Regions from separate parts of the Paenisporosarcina sp. genome, predicted to be linked through region 1. Evidence: predicted binding sites of a transcription regulator. Region 1 holds the regulator's gene; the other holds the start of a gene.

Region 1 (12,092 bases):
TAACAAGAAGGTACACATCTTCAGCGCTTAAATGATCTTCTTCATTTTCTAATAATACTCTAACTGTCGCTTCACGTTGTGGCGTCAGTTTATAGCTCGCACCAGAAAGTTGCTTTTTAATTCGGTCAATACGGCTTTCCATGTGACGCCCCCCTCAAACTTCCTTCATTATAACAAATGAACCTTTCTTTTTTCAAGATAGAGAAAGGCTTATAGATTATAATGATTATTATTATAATTTAATAGAAATTATAATACGTGAATGTAAGGAAGAACAAATAATTCAATTGCGATAATCAATAAGTAGATGCAACCCAATACGCCGATGACCTTTAATTTTTGATTGGTTAACTGAGGATGTAATGCATGTGGCGGGACCATCAAATAGCCAATTAACAATAAAAGGGAGCAATAAAGTAATTGGAATGGAAACCACCATAGCGCATAGGACCAAAATTCAGTCTCTTGAGCAATCAAGTACCCTGAGCAAATCCCCCAAAATACTGATCTCATTGTACCAATCAGCAAAATTATATACCTTAAAATCAAATGAGTAGCAAACAGGAGAAGCAGAAAAATGGATACTAATTGAGGAAGGATAGACGATAACTTACTTGGTACTTTATCATCCAAGATTCTAGGATCCATCCACTTAATCAACTGATTCACTTGTTCATTTGGCATATGCGAAAATAGCCATAGCCCACCTAGATAACCAACAACCAATAATCCTAGTAAATAAATAAGAGGAAAAGAACGGTTCAACATTACCCACCTACCTTTCTCGATAGAGTAATGTATGCATGTCCTACCTTATTTATTTCGTAAATATTCTTTTGTCCACAAAATACTAAAAGCAGTTTTGGCATCATAGATTTCACCATTCGCCATCATTTTTTCTGCTTCTTCGATAGATGTATGGAGAACATCCAAGAATTCATCTTCATCAAGTTGTGCTTTTTCTTCAGGAACATACAAATCTTCAGCTACAAACAAATGAATAATTTCATCTGCAAATCCTGGTGAAGTTGCAAAGCTTTGAATATACGTCAATTTGTGGCAGCCGAATCCTGTCTCCTCTTCTAATTCTCTTCGTGCAGTAACCTCAGGTGATTCACCAGCTTCTAATTTACCAGCTGGCGTTTCAATAATTGAACGTTCAAGGGCTTTCCTATATTGATGCACTAAAAGAATTTTACCCTCGTCCGTTATGGGAATGATTGCAACAGCCCCTGGATGTTTAATTAGCTCTCTTTTTGACGTTTTTCCATTTGGCAATGAAACCTCATCAACTCGCAAGGATATTACTTTCCCATCATATATCGGGGTGGATGTAATTGATTTTTCTTCGTATTTTTTCATATGTATCATCCTTTCTGTTTTACTAATCAGTAGCGTAATTGTACCATGAATGACATGAGGAGGATGCTTAATGAAGAAACGAGAATTAGGTAATAGTGGTATATATGTTTCAGAAATCGGTTTAGGTTGTATGTCCTTACCGACTGATATGAAGGCAGCTAAATACATAGTAGATGCTGCAATTGATCAAGGCATTTCCTATTTTGATACGGCAGATTTATACGATCGAGGAAAGAATGAAGAAGTAGTCGGCCACTCTTTAAAAGGAGTACGAGATCAAGTTATTCTAGCTACAAAAGTCGGCAACAAATGGAATTCTGATGGGTCGAGCTGGTCTTGGGATTCATCAAAGATATATATCAAAAACCAAGTTAAAGAGAGCTTAATGCGATTGCAAACTGATTACATGGATTTGTACCAACTTCATGGCGGAACAATGGATGATAACTTGAATGAAGCAATTGATGCATTTGAAGAGTTAAAAAAAGAAGGTCTTATCCATGCATATGGAATTTCATCGATTCGACCGAATGTCATTAAACACTTTTTAGAGAATAGTCATGCTTCCTCCGTCATGATGCAATATAGTATGCTTGACCGTCGACCTGAAGAGTGGTTTGAAACGATTTCTTCTTATGGTGCTTCAGTGGTTACTCGTGGTTCGCTTGCAAAAGGTTTATTAACAGATGAAGCAATTACACGGGCATCTTCTTCTGAGGGGTATGGGACGTATTCTAAAGCAGAGTTGTTAGAAATGCTTCAGCAATTACAAAGTGACTCAATAGATTTGCATTCAGAAGCTACAGCCTTTGTTCTAAAAAACTCACAAATTTCGAGCATTCTAGCAGGTGCAAGTTCGGTAGATCAATTAAACGAAACAATTCGAGCTTATAAAAGAACTGTCTCCGACGAGCGTTTGCTGGAAGTCTCCCATTTATTAAAACAGGATGTCTATAACGAGCATCGAGATTAAACATATTTTCAATTACTTTTGTTTCTACTAGAAGCATGCGTTTATTTTAAAAAAGAAGAGCGAATCAAAGTGAAGTTATCACTTTGATTCGCTCTTTGCACTATATTTCTAATACTTATTGCCCTTCATACCGTAATCGTCTAGTAATTCTTCGAAGGATTTATTCTTTTCACGTTGTACTCGTTCAAATTGCAATTGAGCTTCACGTTCTTCTTCTTTTAATTTTTCTGCTTCCTGCAATTCTTTCTTAGCCAATTTGAGTTTCTCTAAAACATCCATATTTAAATGTTCCGAATATGATTCTTTTGGCTTCTGTGATGAAGGTGAAGATTGATTTCGTTTTTGTTGTTTCTTTTTCGCCATGTTCTCACCTACTACTTAAGGTCTTTTAATAATTGTTGCCACTCCTTGACCGCCACCGATACAAAGCGTAGCTAGTCCAGTTTTAGCATCTTGTTTAATCATTTCATGTAAAAGTGAAACGAAAATACGAGTACCACTTGCTCCGATTGGATGCCCAAGAGCAATAGCTCCACCATTGACGTTCAATTTTTCATGATTAAATGATAATTCTCGGTCAACTGCAATAGACTGAGCAGCGAAAGCTTCATTGGCTTCCACTAAATCCATATCAGCCATCGATAATCCGGATTTTTGGAAAACATTTTTGACTGCTTGAACTGGTCCAATACCCATTACTGATGGATCAACTCCTGCTGAGGCATTTGCAATAATTGTCGCTAATGGAGTTAATCCTAGTTCATCAGCTTTTTCTTTTGACATAACCACAACAGCAGCTGCACCGTCGTTGATACCAGATGCATTACCAGCTGTTACACTGCCTTCTTTTTTAAATGCAGGTCGTAAACCACCCAGTTTTTCAGCCGTCGATCCTTGTTTCACATACTCATCTGTATCAAAAATAATTGGGTCACCTTTGCGTTGTGGGATTTCTACAGGAACGATTTCTTCTTTAAATTTACCTGCTTCGATCGCCTTCACAGCTCGTTGTTGAGAGCGAGCTGAAAACTCATCTTGTTCTTCACGAGAAATTCCGTAACGGTCACATAAATTTTCAGCTGTAATTCCCATATGGTAATCATTAAACGCACACCATAATCCGTCAGAAATCATACTATCTACGACTTTTTGATCGCCCATACGGAAACCTTCACGAGCATTTTTTAACAGGTAAGGAGCTTGACTCATATTCTCCATACCACCCGCAACAACGATATCAGAATCTCCCGATACAATCGCTTGTGTCGCTAAATGAATTGCTTTAAGACCCGATCCACATACTTTGTTTATCGTCATGGATGGCACTGTATCGGGTAAACCTGCAAAAATGGATGCTTGACGAGCAGGATTTTGTCCAAGCCCGGCTTGAAGAACATTCCCCATAATAACTTCGCTTACTTGTTTTGGTTCAATTCCTGCTTTTACTAACGCTTCTTTTATTACAAGTGCACCTAATTTTGTAGCAGGCACATCTTTAAGTGACCCTTGAAATGAACCGATTGCTGTACGAACTGCACTGACAATTACAACTTCTTTTGTCGACATGAAAATCCTCCTTCAACCCTTATGTAAAATATATTTGCTAGAGACACCATCCCATCATTACAATAGAGGTAGGAGGGATGATATGTTTAGTTTACCAAACAATGTGACAATTATCGAGGTAGGTCCGCGTGATGGGCTTCAAAATGAAAAAAATCAAGTATCGACAGAGACAAAATTAGAATTCATACATTCTTTACAAGACGCAGGCATTCAAGAAATGGAAATCACATCATTTGTATCTCCAAAATGGGTACCACAAATGGCTGATTCTTCTCAAATTGTTCAACTTAGTTCAAAAAAAGGGCGACAAATTGTTCTAACACCAAACGAAAAAGGAATAGAACGTGCGCTTGAAGTTGGTGCTGATTCCCTTGCTGTATTTGTCGGTGTGAGCAATACCTTTAACTTAAAAAACATTAACAAAACGACTGAACAAAGCATGCAGGATTTAAAACCGGTCATAACGAAATTAAAAGAACAAGGAATTTTTATCCGAGCTTGTATCTCTACTGCTTTTTATTGTCCTTATGAAGGAAAAATAAATGAAGCAGATACAATAGCATTATGTAAAGAGTTCGCTTCATGGGGTGTTGACGAGCTAAGCGTTGCAGATACTATAGGTATGGCTAATCCAGTAGAGAGTTACCAACTATTTTCTAAATTAGCTGAGCTTTTGCCAAATGTATTGATGACCGCACATTTTCACGATACACGTAAAATGGGCTTAGCTAATATTTTCGCTGCTTTACAAGCTGGAATCACGAGATTTGATACATCTGCTGGAGGTCTTGGCGGCTGTCCATTCGCTCCAGGCGCAACAGGAAATGTGGCAACGGAAGATGTTGTTAACATGTTGCATACAATGAATATAGAGACAGGAATCGATTTAAATCAATTATGTAAAGCAGTTTCAATAATAGAGCCTCATGTTTCTAGACCAATCGACACAGGTATGTATCGACTGTTTGCCATAAATCATTCATAGGAGGAATTATTATGAAGCGTCGCATTCTTTGGGTTACGAGTATTCTGTGGAGTATCTTTACGGCCAGTGCGGCGATTTTTGGTTTTATTTTCACGAATCGTCTCATGTATTTAAAGAAAAAAGATGATGCATTTATTCTTGATCGTGAAATAACTGCGAAGCGATTTGATGAAGTGTGGTTTAATACCGTTCAGAAAACAGAAAAGTGGATTGACAGTCCAAACGGGTATCCGATAAAAGCGATTTTTCTAGAACCTCTGAAAACAACTAATTTTGTCGTCATTTGCCACGGTGTTACTGAGAATAAAATAAATTCAGTTAAATATGCAAGGTTGTTTGAAAGATTAGGTTTTAATTCGGTGGTTTATGATCATAGACGGCATGGGGATTCTGGCGGTAAAACAACGAGTTTTGGCCATTATGAAAAAATGGATTTACAAGCTGTTGTTAATGCTGTTCACGATTATGCTGGCGAAGAAGCTATTATCGGGATACATGGAGAATCTATGGGAGCAGCTACAACTATTTTGTATGCTGGAACAGTTGAAGATCATGCCCATTTCTACATTTCGGATTGTGCTTTTTCAGACTTCACTGATCAATTGCTGTATTTAATGAAAAAAGAAACCCCTTTACGTACGCGATATGCCATTAAATTAGCCGATGTTTTCTTACGAGTTCGAGATGGTTATTCAATGAGACTTGTATCCCCTCGTGAAGCGGTTAAACATATTGAAAAACCGGTCTTATTCATTCATAGCGTTCCAGATGATTTCATTTTGCCGGAAATGACAAAAGAATTATACGAACTGAAAAATGGTCCAAAACAATTAAAACTATTTGATAATGGTCCACATGCGCAATCATTTAATCAAAACCCTGAAGAATATGAACAAACAGTAGCAGATTTTTTATATACGTATGATTTGTTGCCAATTAAATAAAACAGCACTCACAAAGGAGTGCTGTTTTTATTTTTGCATTTTATTCATTTGATTCATCATTTGTTTTACTTGTTTTTCAGACGGTTTACGACCCATTTGAGCCATCATCATGCGAAGCATTTGCTCGTTAACCGGTGGGTTATCTTTTAAATACTTCATCATATATTGACGAGCAGCAAAGAAACCAATTGCAACTCCAGCTGCTAATGCAACAACAATTAAAGTTATAGCTAACCATAATTCCATAATTTCATATCCTCCTTCTTGAAAGTTCCACTGAGAAGTTATCTCCATGAAGGATTATACAGTAAAACACATAATCTTTCTATACGAAGTCTAGAATTTCTGAAAACGAATGCAATGAATCAATTTTAATTGGTTTTAGCCACCCAAATGCATTCTGTTCTTGCTGGAATGCTAAGTAACAATCACATGTATCTGACAAACCAGCAAATAGATCTAAATCTAACATTTGTGAACCTTCACAACTCACGTGTAAATAATAAGGGGAAAAGGACATCTCGATCGACCCCTTTACAGGGTGCTCAAAAAAGATGTGATCCTGATTAAGTGTCATATTCGTAAATACGCGTTGCAAACGTTCTTGAATACATTCTTTCATGTTCTTCGTATTTAAGCTTTCACAAACAAATTTTAACTCTTCAGGCTCTTCCGTAACGAAATGCGATTCATCAAACAGTAATTCATGCAACATTTTCTCTCTACCAATGACAAAGGATTGATATTCTTTTTTGATATGAATTATTTTATATGTGCGCATATTCATTCCCCCGTTTTTTCAATAGTATAAAGGATACTTCAAGAATATTCTGTCGAACGGAGTAAGCTGTTTGTTACTATTTTCAGCGAAAAAAAACAAGTAATGGCGAAATTTAGCCATTACTTGTTTTTACTATTTATTCATTAACGATTTCACACGAGCTACAACATTTTCAACTGAGAAACCAAATTCTTTCATCACTATTTCTCCCGGAGCACTTGCCCCAAATCGATTAATAGCTAAAATACTTCCCTCATCACCAGAGTAGCGTTCCCAACCAAATGGCGTTCCCATTTCAATTGCAAGGCGCTTCTTAATTGTTTTCGGAAGTACCGAATTTTTATATTCAGCATCTTGTTTTTCAAAGCGATCCCAAGAAGGCATTGAAACAACAGCAACATCAATTCCATCTTTCGCTAATTGTTTTTGAGCATCTACTGCTAACGAAACTTCAGAACCTGTCGCTAGAATTAACGCATCCGCTTCTTCTTTAGATGCTGGTGAAACAACATATGCTCCTCTAGCAACCCCTTCTTTAGCTAATGCCGCACTATGTTCAAGTATAGGCAAGTTTTGACGTGAAAGGATAAGTGCTGTCGGCATATCCTTCGAAGAAATGGCAAGTTTCCATGCTTCATTCGATTCGTTACCATCAGCAGGGCGAATAACGGATAGATTTGGCATTGCACGTAATGAAGCCAGTTGTTCTACTGGCTCATGCGTAGGACCATCTTCACCAACAGCTATACTATCGTGTGTAAACACATAAGTAACAGGTAATCCCATTAATGCAGACAAACGAATAGCTGGGCGAACATAGTCACTAAAGACAAAGAATGTTCCACCAAATACACGTAACCCACCATGAAGTGCCATACCATTTAAAGCTGCACCCATCGCAAATTCACGAACGCCAAACCAGATGTTACGGCCTTCATACGAACTTGCTGAGAAATCACCAGCATTTTTAAGATTTGTTTTGTTTGAACCAGCTAAATCTGCACTACCACCGAACAAAGAAGGGACAGTTTTGGCAATTGCATTTAAAGCATCTCCAGATGTCGAACGTGTAGCATGAGAAGTTCCAACTTCGAATACTGGGAACTCGGAATCGTAGTTTTCAGGTAAATCCCCTTTAATCGCTAATTGTAATTGAGCTGCTAATTCAGGGAACTCTGATTTGTATGCATCAAATGAAGCATTCCATGAAGCTTCATTGTCGCCGCCTAATTTTTGGGCAGCTTCTTTGAATGTAGCGTAAACTTCATCAGGTACATGGAAGTCTTCTTCAAAAGTCCATTTGTACCCTTCTTTCGTTAATAAAATCTCATCTTTCCCTAATGGCGCACCATGAACATCTGATTTCCCAGATTTATTTGGCGAACCAAATCCAATAATTGTTTTAACTTCAATTAAAGTTGGTTGACCTTTATGGTTTTTCGCTGATTCAATTGCGTTATTTAAATCTTCAATCGAATTTCCATCAGCTACATGTATATAATTCCAACCGTTTGACTCAAAACGTTTTTGAATCTTTTCAGAGAACGATTTATTTAAATCACCATCTAATGAAATATCATTACTATCATATAATACAATCAGTTTATCTAATTCTAAATGCCCTGCAAGAGAAATAGCTTCTGCTGCAACACCTTCCATCAAATCACCGTCACCACATAAAGCATATGTGTAATGGTCAACCACTTGATGGTTTGGTTTGTTATATACAGCAGCCAAGTGTCTCTCGGCCATTGCCATACCTACAGACATAGCAATACCTTGCCCTAAAGGACCAGTTGTCGCTTCAACTCCAGAAGTATGTCCAACTTCAGGATGTCCTGGAGTCTTAGAATTCCACTGACGGAAATTTTTAATTTCTTCCATCGGTAAGTCGTACCCACCTAGGTGCAATAAACTATATAGCAACATTGAACCATGACCAGCAGAAAGAACAAATCGGTCACGATTAAACCATGTTGGATTTTCAGGATTATGACGTAAATGTTTTGTCCAAAGGGTATAAGCCATTGGTGCAGCACCCATAGGTAAACCTGGATGACCTGAATTTGCTTTTTCGATTGCATCAATGGATAACGTACGAATAGTATTAATAGCTAACTGATCTGCTTGTTGAGTCATAAACGACACCCTTTCTGAAACTAAGTTTTCTTCTTCTCTTAGTGTAGTCAACTTTGAGCATGCTGACAATGCTAACTGAGATGTTGATTAATTTAAAAACTTTTTAGATTTTGTTGCTTTTACTTTATCAGGTGTCACATCATTGCCTTCAGGATCAATAACTTTAACATGTTCAATCGTATCTCTCATTGTAGATCTAAAAGTTTCTAGATATTCTTTTCGGAGATTCGTTTGTTCCTTAGCTTCTTCCATTGTTAAGCCGCTTGTTTTTGACTTTTTAGATAGTTCATTGATTCTTTGGAGTTTTTCCGGTGATAACATAAATATTCACGCCTTTCTTAAATTAACCTTTATTAAAGGTATGCAAAAAAGACTTGAAGCGCAAGCATTTAGCCTTCAAGTCTTTCGGAATATTCAATATATCGACGATGAACAGTTGCTTTACTAACCGAGTATCCAAACCCTCTAAGTGTTGACGCAATTTCTTCATATGTTAACCCATTCTTTCGAAGATTTACAATTTCTTGGATTGGGATATCTTTTCTTTCTCTACCTTCTGGATTGCCTTGATTTTTTAAGTTCTTCTCAGGTTTGAAACCATGAGTAACAGCTCGCTTCATTCCTCTTCTAATTTTAGCGTTATGAAGCTTACGTTGATATTCCTCAACTAATGCCAATATCTCTAGCATCATCGAGTCCATCTCGTTCATTTGCAGTGAACCACCATCATTTATTGAAACAACTTGTACATTCGTTTTCTTTAATAAATGCAAAACAGCCATTCTAGAGTTACCTCTCCCGAGTCGAGTCTCGTCTTGAATGCAAACAACTGAAATGCTATGTTCCTTTACGTAATCTAACATTTCAAGCAAGCCTTCTCTTTCAACAGAATAGCCACTGTGTTGATCTGAGAATGTTTCTTTTACAAAGTAATTATTGTCTGCTGCAAATATCCTTAATTCTTCTTCTTGTCTAATTAAGGATTTTTCTTGCGTCTCTTTATCCGTACTAACACGTGAATATATAACTGCTGTTTTCACTGAATTGTTCATTCAGTTTCACCAGCTAATTCAACACCATGATCTGGAGCATATTGATGTAAGGTTTCAGGAATTTTTAAAACATCACCAGTTTGAATCATTTGAGTAGGTAAATGATTAGCAGCCATTACTTCCGCAATCCATGCTTCTTTAGGAATCTTTCCTCTATATTGATCAGACAATGACCAAAGAGTATCACCGTCATTAATAAAAATTTCATTATATGTTTCATTAGTTTCTACTATATTCGTTACAAATAAGATTGAACAAACAAATACCACACCTATTAGCAAAGTAATAAATTGATTATTTTTTATCCATATCATTGTAAATCCCTCCAAACAGAATGTGTGTTCGTAATTTATAAATTAACTATAAACCGAACACTTGTTTCTTGTCAACAAATAATTAGAACCTATGTTTGCATTTTTCATTCTGAATTGATATACTATCTTTAGTTAAAGACATTATTATAGACAAAAGAGGTGAACCAGTTGAAAAAAGTATCTAAGCGTCAAGAAGATATTTTAACTTTCATTAAAGATGAGGTACGTAAAAAAGGGTATCCGCCTTCCGTTAGAGAAATTGGTGAAGCTGTTGGTTTAGCTTCTAGTTCTACAGTTCATGGGCATTTAGCTCGATTAGAAAGTAAAGGTCTCATACGTCGAGATCCAACAAAACCTAGAGCAATTGAAATACTAGATTTAGATGAATTCGCTTCGTTAAGCCCAAGTGTTCTACACGTCCCACTTATCGGTAAAGTTACTGCTGGTTTACCTATTACAGCGATTGAAAACATAGAAGAGTTCTTCCCTCTGCCGAATACATTTGGATCAACAGAAGATAACTTATTTATGCTTGAAATCATGGGAGATAGTATGATTGAAGCAGGAATATTAAATGGAGATTATGTTGTCGTAAAACAACAACAATCAGCTAATAACGGGGAAATCGTCGTTGCTATGACAGAGGATGACGAAGCTACTGTTAAACGCTTCTTCAAAGAAAAATCGTATTTCCGATTACAGCCTGAAAACTCATCTATGGAACCTATTATCGTGAATCAAGTATCTATTTTAGGTAAAGTAGTTGGCGTATACCGACATATTCATTAATACATCAAACCATCTACCTTTAAAGGAGATGGTTTTTTATTAATCTCTATTGAATTTACGAGATAAAAATGCTATAGTATTAACGAGCCGATATCATGCTGACTGACATTTTCATCCTCAGTCAGCCAATATTATTTTTTTGTGGAAAGAGACCCAATCAACCACCCTTCTGGGATGTTGATTGGGTCTCTTTATTTTGATACGTTTTCATGATTAGTCGTAATAGATTGGATTTCCTCGGTGATGCATTCATATGACCTTCATTACTTTCTAATTTCATCTTTAATAATCAAGAACAAAAAAGAGATGAAGCGATTTCGCTTCATCTCTTTCTTTATTAATACATTTTCAAATACTGCTCGCGTTCCCATGGGTGTACAGATGTGCGGAACATGTTCTAACTTTATATATGCTTATTTACATTAATTAAATCCACTTTTTTTTCGTATTCTTAATTTACTCTAGTGTATAATTACGTAAGCTTTTAATATTATTGGGGAGAACGCGGGGGGTTATTCATGGGGTAATAGACTCATTCACATTAATCCTCCCAATGATAAGAATTTTTAACTTATTACATGCGAACACCTGTTCTTTGTGCAACAATTAAAAAATAGCACCTCATTTGAGATGCCAAAAGCGAGCTATTTTTAGACGATATTCAAAAAAGTATCTATTAGGCCCATATTTATTTTTTTAGAAAAGAACATAAACTCTTGTCCTTTTGATGGAGTAGCGATTGAATAATTAAGATAATATTTCTTATGGTCGTTTTTATAATAAAGCCTTTCAATTTCAGTTGCTACATCATAGGTTAATATCCAGTATTTATTTAACATCCTTGATTTAATTTTTTTTGCCAATTCAACATGGTCTTGATGTTCATAAAAATTGGTATATAAATCTGGCCCTTTGCAGTAATATGGCGGATCAAAAAATGTTAAAGACTTATGGGTGTACTTTATTTCCTTCTCAATAAATTCCAAAGCATCATAATTACAAACTTTTATTTTATCTGAGTATTTAGAAATAGTATAAATTTTTTCGATTATACTTATTTTATTAAATCGACAATCCATTTTATAATTGCCGTTTTGATTTTTTCCACCAATTACTCCAGCCTTAATTATTCCAGATCTATTTGTACGATTTAAAAATAATGTCGAAAAGGCTAAGCTCAATTCATC
Region 2 (12,092 bases), on a different contig from region 1:
CATGCAGGCTGGATTGATGCATTCCCGCAAGCTAAAGTATTTGGACATGTTTACAATGACCTTTGGTTAACACGCGACCCTGCTTTCTTTGCTTATCATGATGAATTTTATTTAGAAAGATTGATTGAAGAAGGGGTTCCTGAGAAATACCATTCGTGGGTTGAAAAGATGAAACGTCCTGTTTCATTCTTAGGGAACCGCCCACTTGATGTGACACTTGAAGAAAATGATTCTTTGCCAGGTCATCCAGGCTGGTCAGTCATTGAAACACTAGGTCATGCACAAAGTCATGTATCGTTTTGGCATGCTGAAAACAAAGAAATGATTGGTGGAGATCATATATTAGAGAAAATCTCTTCTAACCCATTAATCGAACCACCACTTGATCCAAGTGCCGGAAGACCTCAAGCAATGCTACAGTACAATGAATCATTGAAAAAAATCCTATCGATGCCTGTTGAAAAAATTTATAGCGGTCATGGCAATGAAGTCTTTCAAGTACATGCACTCATTACGCATCGCTTAGAGAAACAACATGAGCGAGCGATGAAAGTATTAAACATGCTTGCAAGCAAACCACTTACCATATTTGAAATTACACAAAAGCTTTTCTCAACGGTTTATGAAAAAGAACTTGGTTTAACTTTATCCGAGACAATTGGACAAGTGGATTACTTATTATCTGAAGGACTTGCCATCGAATCGAGAGATCAGAACGGAGTTTTCACCTATGCACAAGCATAGAATCGCTTTAGTTACTGGTGCGACAAGTGGTGTCGGGTTGCAAGTCGCAAAAGACTTGAAAGAAAAAGGATTCGATGTGTATGCTACAGGTCGTTCAAAAGAAGCCCTTCAAAAATTGAACGACCAAGGTATCCATACGATAGAAGCTGATTTGTTAATGGATGATGCAGTCGATTTGATAGCTAGTCAATGTCCATCTCCTGATATTGTTGTTTTCTCAGCAGGAATTGGAACTTTTGCGTTAGCTCACGATACAACGGATGAGCAAATTGAACAAATGATGCGTGTAAATGTGACGGCTCCAATGAAATTGACGAGTCGCTTACTGCCACATATGATTTCTCGAAAAACGGGTCATCTAATTTATGTAGCGTCACAAGCAGGTAAAGTCGCAACACCGAAGGCATCTGTTTATGCAGCTACTAAACATGCACTTCTTGGGTACGCAACAGCAACTCGTATGGAAGTCCAAGCACACAATATACATGTAACGACTATAAATCCTGGTCCGATTGATACACCGTTTATAGATCTTGCTGATGCGACAGGAACTTATAAGACATCGTTGAAAAAGTTTTTATTGTCTGTGGATGAAGTGGCTAATGCTATTATCAATGTAATTGATCGACCGAGAAGAGAAGTGGATTTACCCTGGTATATGGGCGTATCCAGTAAAATATACGGCATGGCACCAGGCGCGATGGAGAAAATTGGCAAAAACTTTTTTGATAAAAAATAAGAAAAGGAAAGGGTTGCCACTTAGGCAGCTCTTTCTTTCGTTTTTCTTGCAAAAATCGCTAGCCTTCTTAGCTAAGCTGTCTCTCTAACAACTAAGTCTGCGGGGGCTAGCTTGCTTCATTTTTCCGCAGGAGTCTTCAGAAATAGCCTACCACTGAATTCTATTTGAATTGAAGTCATGATAGCTTAGACTTATACCCATTACTTGATACGATTCTTTAATTCATAATTACTAAATGTTTTAAGTGTAATTTATTAAATCAAATGTATATGATATGAGCAAAACGAATTTTATTATATTCATATTAACAGCAATATCAGTTGAGTGGAATGAAGGAGGCGTAAAACAACTGCTCCTGCATCGCTGCGCTAGCTTCGTCGCAAAGATTAGAACTGTGGTTCTAATCTTTCCAGCGGAATTAGCAAGAACTGAAGACCCTGGACTGAGCTCGGCGAGGTAAGCGGCTGAAGTCTTGATCGCGGAAAGCGTCCGCCACAATGGAAATCAACATTATATGTATTTCTACAATCGTAAGAGTTGCCTTTAAGGCAACTCTTTTTTTGAATAGTTAAACTTTTAATAATGCATGATAATACACTTGTATACATTTTTATTCCATGTTAGTATTCATGTATATTAATTCATAAATAATGAATAAAAATACATCGGAGGAATGAGCATATGAATAAAAAAGTTGTATTAGCATATTCAGGAGGACTAGATACTTCAGTGGCAATACCTTGGTTAAAAGAACAAGGATACGATGTTATCGCTGTTTGTTTAGATGTAGGAGAGGGAAAAGATCTTGAATTTATTAAAAATAAAGCCATTCAAGTAGGTGCTGTAGAAAGTTATATGATTGATGCAAAAGATGAATTTGCGAATGAGTATGCAAAATTAGCTCTTCAAGCTCATACGTGGTATGAAGGAAAATATCCATTAGTCTCTGCTTTATCCCGTCCGCTGATTTCGAAAAAATTAGTAGAAATTGCTGAACAAACTGGTGCAAACGCAGTTGCTCATGGTTGTACAGGCAAAGGGAATGATCAAGTTCGTTTTGAAGTATCGATTAACGCCTTGAACCCTTCGTTAGAAGTAATTGCGCCAGTGCGTGAGTGGAGCTGGTCACGTGAAGAAGAAATTAATTACGCAAAAATGAATAACATTCCTATCCCTGTAAACTTAGACAGTCCTTTTTCAATTGACCAAAATCTTTGGGGACGTTCAAATGAATGTGGCGTATTAGAGAACCCTTGGGCTTCACCACCAGCAGATGCTTACGAATTGACCGTAGCTTTGGAAGATACTCCTGATGTTGCAGAAATTATTGAAATTACATTTGAACAAGGGGTTCCAGTTGCATTAGATGGGATACCGTATTCATTTTCTGATTTGATCTTACACTTAAATGAGGTTGCAGGAAAACATGGAGTTGGGCGTATTGATCATGTTGAAAATCGTCTAGTTGGAATTAAATCGCGTGAAGTGTATGAAGTACCAGGAGCTCATACACTATTGCTCGCACATAAAGAGTTAGAAGATATTACGCTCGTGAAAGAGTTAGCACATTTCAAACCAGTGATTGAAAAGAAATTGACCGAATTGATATATGAAGGATTATGGTTTTCACCGTTAAAGGTGGCACTAGAAGCATTCTTAAAAGAAACACAAGTGTATGTAAACGGTGTTGTTCGCGTGAAATTATTTAAAGGACATGCGATTGTTGAAGGGCGTAAATCACCTAATTCGCTTTATGACGAAAAACTAGCAACGTATACAACAGACGATGAATTTAATCATGCTTCTGCTGTTGGATTCATTGAATTATGGGGATTACCAACAAAAGTCCATGCTTTAGTTAATAAAGGAGAAAAGAAGGTGCTCTCATGACAAAATTATGGGGGGGACGTTTTCAAAAATCCGCAGAACAATGGGTAGATGATTTCGGAGCGTCTATCGAATTTGATCAACAACTCGTGATTGAAGATATTGATGGGAGTATGGCACATGTGTCCATGCTTGGTGATTGCAAAATCTTACCGCCTGAGGAAGTTCAGCTCATTCTATCTGGTCTTGGTCAATTAAAAGAGCAGGCTGAAAAGGGCGAATTGATTTATTCCGTCAAAAATGAAGACATTCATTTGAATTTGGAGAAAATGTTGATTGATTTAATTGGACCAATTGGTGGAAAACTTCATACGGGACGTAGTAGAAATGACCAAGTGGCTACTGATATGCATTTATATTTAAAAAAACGGGTCGGTGAAATCATTGAACTCATCTCTATTTTTCAGCAAACAATCTTATTAAAGGCTGAAGAGCATGTGGAGACAATTGCTCCTGGTTATACACATTTGCAACGAGCACAGCCGATCTCATTTGCTCATCATTTGATGGCTTATTTTTGGATGCTTGAGCGTGATAAAAATCGATTTAGTGAATCTTTGAAGCGTGTGGATGTATCTCCTCTAGGAGCTGGAGCTCTTGCAGGAACAACTTTTCCGATTGACCGGGCGTTAGCCGCTGCTCATCTAAATTTCGGTGATATTTATGCAAATAGCATGGACGCAGTTAGTGATCGTGATTTTATTGTTGAGTTTTTGAGTGACTCTTCTTTAGTCATGATGCATTTGTCTCGTTTCGCGGAAGAAATCATTTTATGGTCAAGTCAAGAATTCCAATTCATTGAACTCGATGATGCTTTTGCAACTGGTTCAAGTATCATGCCCCAAAAGAAAAACCCGGATATGGCCGAACTAATTCGCGGCAAAACGGGTCGCGTATATGGCAATCTATTTAGCTTGCTGACTACGCTAAAAGGTTTACCCCTTACGTATAACAAAGATATGCAAGAAGACAAAGAGGGAATGTTTGATACGGTTCAAACGCTCCTTGGTTCTTTAAAGATTTTTGAAGGAATGGTCCGGACGATGACTGTTCATACAGGAAAGTTGCATGCCGCTGTTCATCAAGATTTTTCAAATGCAACCGAACTGGCTGATTATTTAGCAACGAAAGGGATGCCTTTTAGAGAAGCACATGAAGTTACCGGCAAGCTTGTGTTTCTATGTATTCAGAGAGGTATCTATTTACTTGATTTGCCACTTTCGGACCTTGTAGATGCAAGCCACTTAATTGAAGAGGATGTTTACGACGTGCTTTCACCAATGGCTGCTGTAAAACGTCGTAATTCTGAAGGTGGAACAGGGTTTGACCAAGTACGAATTCAAATCGAAAAAGGAAAGAAATTGATGTAAAGATTGTCCCACTAAGTTAGTGTGTGCTAACTGGTGGGATTTTTTCGCCTATAAAACAGAAATAGAGTGCCAGGGGAAGCACTCTATTTTTTACTCATGTTGCTAGAAAGGGGCTAACCTATGAGCTGCTTATTATAAAAATGTTGCACCGACAATAATCAACAAGATAAACAATACAACAATCAAAACGAATGTATTACTGTTGTCATTGTTGTAACATCCGCCATAACCTCCCATGACTTTCCCTCCTTTCAGTTCGAACTTATTGTTAGATTATGAAAGGAATACTGGAGGGCATGGGAGATTAGCGGATAAAAGTGAAAATAAACTTAAATAATAAATTTAATTGGACGGAAAGAAAGCATAAGACTCTACGTTACGAATCCATATTTCTGCGTGTTCACCAGTTATATCTGCTTTCCATAAATCTTGATTACTCGCCATACGAGTGTTTGTTCTAACCCAAGTGATTTTATTTATTGCTGGTAAATAAATCGGATTGTAGTCACCTTGATCTTTTGGGGGTGTGGTTATTTGAAGTTGCTTTTGATTGTTTAAAGTAACGAAAAATAAAGAGGATTTGGGCGTTTTTCAGGATCGTTAGACCATTCACTTTCTTTGACCCTTGAAACTATGAGCGATTTATCATCGACCCACGTAAAACCCATTTCAGCATAATTTTCTGGTGTGAGTTTAAATGCCTCGTACCCAGGGATTTCTGCTACTTTAAGTTTCTTATTTTTGAATCCATTAACAATTCTTCCTCCACCAGCGATATAACCTAGCAGATCTTTTTTAAAAGACCACTTAGGTGTGAATTCGTAGAGAATTACTTCGTCCATGATGGTAAATTCCTTTCCATCAACAGAAATGACACATAACATGTTGCTGTCCATTGACCACGAAGCCGTAGGAGAAACAATAAAAGATAACCATTTCTTGCTTGGTGAAAAAGCAAATGAATTAGCGATTATCGAAGGGATTTCCACATCTTCTTTACCTATTTCTTTTGGAATTACAAATAACGTTTTCACATTTTTGGTCAAACTGCTGAGATTCTGATAGCCTTCCTCGATTGAAATAGTGAATAGAATAGGGTGAGTCCATCCATCTGGTCTTAGGTCCGCGTTAGAAGATACAATAAATTCTTTTCCGTTTGGCTGCCATTCATAACTACTAACACCTAAAGCAATATTGTAGAAACTCTTTAAGTCAGAGATGTTTAATACACCTCCAGATTGAAAAGCAACAATGTTTTCAGTAGGCGACCACTTAGGGTTATAACCATCATAAAATATTTTCCGGTGTGTTTTTGTCTTTACGTCATACACCCACAATTCATTTTGAGTTTCCGTCTGTTCATTAATGGGTTCGATCGCTTCTTTTTGATACAGAAGCATTCTCCCGTCAAAAGACCATTGTGGCGAATCTGTGTAAGTAGCTTTTTTAGTCGTTATTTTTTCTGTTTTACCATTCGACTGAATCCATAAGTAGTCATCCCTAACAAATGCTACTTTTACACTTTCAGCCATCTCTTCTGCAGAGGCAATGGCTGGAAAAATTAAAGACAACATTAACATCAACTGAACCAATTTTTTCATAAGCACAAACACCTCTTTTACATAGCTTTTCCTTTAATCGCAATCATACACATGTTTCATTGTCCTAATTTCTTAATGAGTCAATTTGATAAATCTTAATTCTGATTCCGATGTGAAATATTATCCATGTATTGATTAAGAACGTGCGTTCGGGGTATACTTTCGAAAAAGAACATTCGTTCTATGCAGGAGGAGAACATCATGTATGAGCAATATCCAGATCGAAAAATCGTCTGTTTAGATATGCGTAGTTTTTACGCTAGTTGTGCGGCAGCGGATGAAGGTCTAGATGTGATGAACACACCTATTGCGATTATTGGGAATCAAGAACAGAAAGGAAGTGTCGTACTTGCTGCGTCACCACCATTAAAAAAAGAATTTGGTGTAAAAACAGGAACACGACTGTTTGAAATTCCTGATCATCCAGATATTCGAATAATTGAACCTAAAATGGGTTTTTTCGTAGATGTCTCCATGGAAATCACGCGTTTACTTAGTGAATATGTACCAAAAGAAGCGATTCATGTGTATTCGGTAGACGAAAGCTTTATTGACTTAAGTGGAACAGAGCGATTGTGGGGACCGATTGAAGAGACTATCCAACGTATACAAGATGATTTATTAGATATGTTTCAGTTACCATCTGCGATGGGCATGGGACCCAATATGTTGATGTCAAAATTAGCACTTGATATAGAAGCGAAAAAAACAGGGTTTGCAAGATGGACCTATGAAGATGTTCCAAAGAAACTGTGGCCCGTTTCACCGCTACGCGAAATGTGGGGGATAGGACCGCGAATGGAGAAAAACCTCAACGGAATGGGTATTTTTTCTGTCGGTGATTTAGCCAATTCGAGTTTAGCTGAGTTGGAGTCGAAATTCGGGGTTATGGGCAACCAATTGTATCATCATGCTTGGGGAATCGATTTATCCGATTTAGGCTCATCGATTATAGAAGGGCAAGTTAGTTATGGAAAAGGTCAAATATTATTTCGTGATTACAGAAAACCTGAAGACATACTCGCTGTGGTTTTAGAAATGACGGAGGATGTTGCTAGAAGAGCACGTGAGGCGGGCAAAGTTGGTCGAACGGTTCATCTCGGAGTTGGCTATAGCAAGGACGCATTTGGAGGAGGATTTCACCGCTCTCGTTCAATGGAAGAGGGAACGAATGACACGATGAAGATTTATAATATGTGCGTGAAATTACTAGCGGAACATTTTGAGGAACTTCCCGTCAGACGTTTATCTGTTACCTTATCTAATCTTGAGCCTGAACATTCAATGCAACTGAGTTTATTTGATGTGCAGAAATGGCGCAACAGGAAATTGGGCGCTGCCATGGATCAGATTCGTAGCAAATATGGATCAGCCTCTCTTTTACGTGCTGTGTCTTACACAGATGCGGGGACTGCACGTACACGTGCCAAACTTATCGGTGGGCATAAGGCTGAATAAAGAAGAGATGCCCGAGGAAATAGAAATTACTTCATAAACCGAATAATTTCTATTTCCTATCTTCTCTAAATTCCGAACATTTGCTAAACTAATCTAGTCTGCAAAAAAGAAGCGGGGGAAATGGAACGTGAAAGTATTTTTAGAATTAGGGTGGTTTTTTAAAGAGAGAAAGAAACAGTACATCATCGGTATCCTCATGCTGATGGTCGTTGCGTTTTTGCAACTACTGCCACCTAAAATAATTGGCTATGTTGTTGATGAAATCCGACTAAATACTCTTACAGGAGAAGTGCTACTCAAATGGATTTTGGTTTTAGCAGCGGCAGCTATTGCTATGTATGTAATCCGCTATTACTGGCGAATGATGATTTTCGGTTCAGCTATCTTGCTCGCACGCCAATTGAGAGAAAGATTATTTCGTCACTTTACACGCATGTCACCACAGTTTTATCAAAAACGTCGAGTTGGAGATTTAATGGCACATGCAACGAATGATTTGTCCGCAGTTCAACAAACTGCTGGAGCGGGTGTTCTAACACTCGTTGACTCTCTAACTACTGGTGGGTTTGTCATTGCTGCAATGGCGATAACAATCAACTGGAAACTGACACTCATTGCTCTTATTCCAATGCCTATTATGGCTTATTTAACAAATTACTATGGGAAATTGTTGCATAGTCGTTTTCATTTTGCCCAAGAAGCTTTTTCGAATTTAAATGATAAAGCACAAGAAAGTATATCAGGCATCAAAGTAATTAAAACATTCGGTCAAGAAAAAGAAGATATTCAAGATTTTGTTCAATTATCAGATGATGTAGTTCAAAAAAATGTTCATGTTGCTAAGGTGGATTCTCTATTTGATCCGACCATTTCAGCTATTGTAGGGGTTTCTTTCTTTTTATCTATCTTTTTTGGTGCGAGATTTATAGTAGCTGGTGAAATGACGATAGGTGATTTAATCGCCTTCACCGCATATCTTGGATTATTAGTGTGGCCGATGCTTGCATTTGGTTGGTTGTTTAATATCGTGGAAAGAGGACGTGCTTCTTACGATCGAATCCGTACGCTACTAGCAGAACCAGCCGATATAGATGACGCAGAACATGCTTTAGATGAAAAAGCACAAGGTGACTTAGACGTAAATATCAGAGAATTCAAATTCCCAGACGACGATCGAGCAGCTCTGAAAGATGTCCACTTTACCCTTAAACGCGGAGAGACACTTGGTATTGTCGGGAAAACGGGTTCTGGAAAAACAGCTATTTTGAAGTTATTACTACGTGAATTTGAAGGGTACAATGGGGCAATTACATATGGCGGCCATTCAATCAATGTTTATAAAAAAGAACGCCTTCGTTCAGCAATAGGATATGTGCCGCAAGATCATTTCTTATTCTCAACAACAGTAGCAGGAAATATTGCATTTTCGAATACAAGTGCTCCAATTGAAGAGGTATACGAAGCAGCGAAATTAGCCCATATTCATGAAGATATTTTAAAATTCACAAATGGTTATGAAACGATCGTTGGAGAAAGAGGCGTGTCTTTATCAGGCGGACAAAAGCAACGTATTTCCATCGCTCGTGCCTTAATGATGAAACCGGAATTACTTATTTTAGATGATTCCTTATCAGCTGTAGATGCTAAAACGGAAGAAGCCATTTTAGAATCTTTAAAAGCAACACGTACAGACGAAACGACGATTATTACCGCACATCGATTAAGTGCCATTCAACATGCACATCAAATTATCGTGATGCATGAAGGAACGATTGTCGAAAAAGGCTCTCACGCTGAACTAATGAAACAACAAGGACGATATTACGAGATGTATCAACTGCAGCAATTAGAAGCGCTCGTGGAAATGGGGGGTGAGGTTTGATGGAACAACAGCCTAAACTCACTGGAAAAGATCAAAGTATTATATTGAAACGACTGATCTCCTATTTGAAACCACATAAAAAAGTAATTATTTTTGCTTTGTTTTTATTAGGATTAACAGTTGTTGGTGACGTACTCGGTCCAATACTCATTAAAACGTTTATTGACGATTATTTGACTGTTCGAAATTTCCCAACAGGACCTCTTGTTGGACTAGCTGCTGCCTATATATTTATTCAAATAAGTAATGTTTTTATAAGCTATTTTCAATTGCTAAAGTTCCAAGAAATTGCCTTAAAAATTATTCAACAAATGCGTATCGATGTCTTTACAAAGGTACAAAACCTTGGGATGCGTTATTTTGATCAAACTCCAGCAGGTAGCATAGTGTCTCGTGTAACGAATGACACGGAAGCCATTAAGGATATGTTCGTCAGCGTATTAGTAGGATTTGTTCAAAGTGCATTCTTAGTCGTTGGCGTCTACATTGCCATGTTTATCTTGAATGTTAAATTGGCACTTGTAACGTTATTACTGTTACCTATCTTGTTTTTCATTATTGTCACGTATCGTCGATATAGTTCGGTCTTTTATCAAGACTTACGCGAACGATTAAGTCAATTAAATGCCAAATTAGCAGAATCTCTACAAGGAATGTCGATGATTCAAGCATTTCGACAAGAGCCAAGGCTAAAAGATGAATTCAATGATATTAATGAACAACATTGGAAAGCTGGCAAACGTAATATAAAAATGGATAGTCTATTACTACGCCCTGCAATTGATTTGGTGTATGCATTAGCCTTGATCATGTTACTAAGCTACTTCGGGATTACGTCATTTACGAATACGATTGAAGTAGGGGTTATCTATGCATTCGTTACGTATATTGATCGCTTCTTTGAACCTATTAATCAAGTGATGCAACGTCTATCTATTTTCCAACAAGCGATTGTTGCTGGTTCACGCGTTTTCAAATTATTAGATGAAGAAGAGTTATCGCCTGCACAAGGCAATACAAACGCTCAAATAAACTCAGGCAAAATCGAGTTTAAAAATGTGACATTTTCTTATGATGGTCAAACAGATGTCTTGAAAAACATTTCATTTACAGCTCAACCAGGAGAAACCGTGGCACTAGTTGGTCATACTGGGAGCGGGAAAAGCTCCATCATCAATTTATTGATGCGTTTTTATGAATACGAACATGGTGAGATTTTAATAGACGGTCACTCCATAAAAGACTTTAAAACATTAGAAATGCGCGAAAAAATGGGATTAGTGTTGCAAGATCCATTTTTATTCTTTGGGGATATAGAAAGCAATATTCGTTTGCATAAACAAAGCATGACCGATGCAGAGGTACGTGCTGCCGCTGAATTCGTTCAAGCAGATACTTTCATTAACGCACTGCCTGACGGATACAAACAAAAAGTAACGGAAAGAGGTTCCACATTTTCTAGTGGTCAACGTCAACTCGTCGCATTTGCACGTACAATGGCGACCGATCCTAAGATTTTAGTGCTTGATGAAGCGACAGCTAATATTGATACGGAAACAGAAGTTGCCATTCAGTCGAGTTTGGAAAAAATGCGACTAGGTCGAACAACTATCGCAATCGCCCATCGTTTAAGTACCATTCAAGATGCAGAATTAATTTTAGTTCTCCATCAAGGTGAAATCGTAGAGCGGGGAAGTCACCAAGAATTATTAGCAAGCAAAGGCTTGTACCACAAGATGTATTTATTACAAAATGGCATTGTTGAAGAAAAAGTATAAGCGAACAGGACATCTAAATGGTGTCCTGTTTTTTTGGACAAAGAAATGTCATAAGCGTTTTTGACGTTTTTCCTCGTATAATTTGTTACGATATGAACAGAAACGAAAAGGAGCGACCTAACATGAGTACCGATCTTAATTTATTTTTAGCATTTGGAGCGGGTTTCTTAAGCTTCATATCGCCTTGTACATTGCCTTTGTATCCAGCATTTTTGTCATATATTACGGGTATGACATTAGATGAATTGAAAACTGATCGAGGAATTTTGCAAAAACGAGGAATCTTGCATACATTATTTTTCCTTCTAGGTTTTTCATTTATTTTCATCGCACTCGGATTTGGAACTAATTTTGTTAATACTGCTTATATTCAGTATCAAGATTTAATTAGACAAATTGGCGCTATTTTTATTGTCATATTCGGATTAATTATTGTGGGTGTTTTCAAACCCGAATTTTTAATGAAGGATCGGAAAGTTCAATTTAAAAACAGACCATCTGGTTATTTAGGGACAATTTTAATTGGTATGGCCTTTGCAGCAGGCTGGACACCATGTACTGGACCTATTCTAGGATCTGTATTTTTACTTGGTGCAGCTAACCCAGGATCTGGCGTATGGTACATGCTTTCTT

The links. The regulator LexA, encoded in region 1, represses DNA repair genes until DNA is damaged. The targets are predictions, from matches to a motif close to CGAACATATGTTCG.
Region 2: the regulator LexA is predicted to act here: its motif matches at 6,480-6,493, upstream of AC3EA5_RS05395 (Y-family DNA polymerase).

Annotation. Positions count from the first base shown of each region.
Region 1 covers NZ_JBYNRN010000034.1:90,676-102,767, forward strand. Annotated here, with positions in the region: gene fur (ferric iron uptake transcriptional regulator) at 1-142, opposite strand, end outside; gene AC3EA5_RS12825 (hypothetical protein) at 250-765, opposite strand; gene AC3EA5_RS12830 (NUDIX hydrolase) at 814-1,362, opposite strand; gene AC3EA5_RS12835 (aldo/keto reductase) at 1,433-2,335, shown strand; gene AC3EA5_RS12840 (YqkE family protein) at 2,444-2,698, opposite strand; gene AC3EA5_RS12845 (acetyl-CoA C-acetyltransferase) at 2,714-3,901, opposite strand; gene AC3EA5_RS12850 (hydroxymethylglutaryl-CoA lyase) at 3,984-4,886, shown strand; gene AC3EA5_RS12855 (alpha/beta hydrolase) at 4,898-5,830, shown strand; gene AC3EA5_RS12860 (YneF family protein) at 5,858-6,076, opposite strand; gene sirA (sporulation inhibitor of replication protein SirA) at 6,156-6,611, opposite strand; gene tkt (transketolase) at 6,744-8,750, opposite strand; gene AC3EA5_RS12875 (DUF896 domain-containing protein) at 8,838-9,071, opposite strand; gene AC3EA5_RS12880 (YneB family resolvase-like protein) at 9,140-9,802, opposite strand; gene yneA (cell division suppressor protein YneA) at 9,799-10,116, opposite strand; gene lexA (transcriptional repressor LexA) at 10,285-10,905, shown strand; gene AC3EA5_RS12895 (DNA adenine methylase) at 11,556-12,092, opposite strand, start outside.
Region 2 covers NZ_JBYNRN010000012.1:422,033-434,124, forward strand. Annotated here, with positions in the region: gene AC3EA5_RS05365 (MBL fold metallo-hydrolase) at 1-744, shown strand, start outside; gene AC3EA5_RS05370 (SDR family NAD(P)-dependent oxidoreductase) at 731-1,483, shown strand; gene AC3EA5_RS05375 (argininosuccinate synthase) at 2,165-3,373, shown strand; gene argH (argininosuccinate lyase) at 3,370-4,740, shown strand; gene AC3EA5_RS05385 (YjcZ family sporulation protein) at 4,873-4,977, opposite strand; gene AC3EA5_RS05390 (TolB family protein) at 5,295-6,341, opposite strand; gene AC3EA5_RS05395 (Y-family DNA polymerase) at 6,543-7,799, shown strand; gene AC3EA5_RS05400 (ABC transporter transmembrane domain-containing protein) at 7,927-9,681, shown strand; gene AC3EA5_RS05405 (ABC transporter ATP-binding protein) at 9,681-11,459, shown strand; gene AC3EA5_RS05410 (cytochrome c biogenesis CcdA family protein) at 11,582-12,092, shown strand, end outside.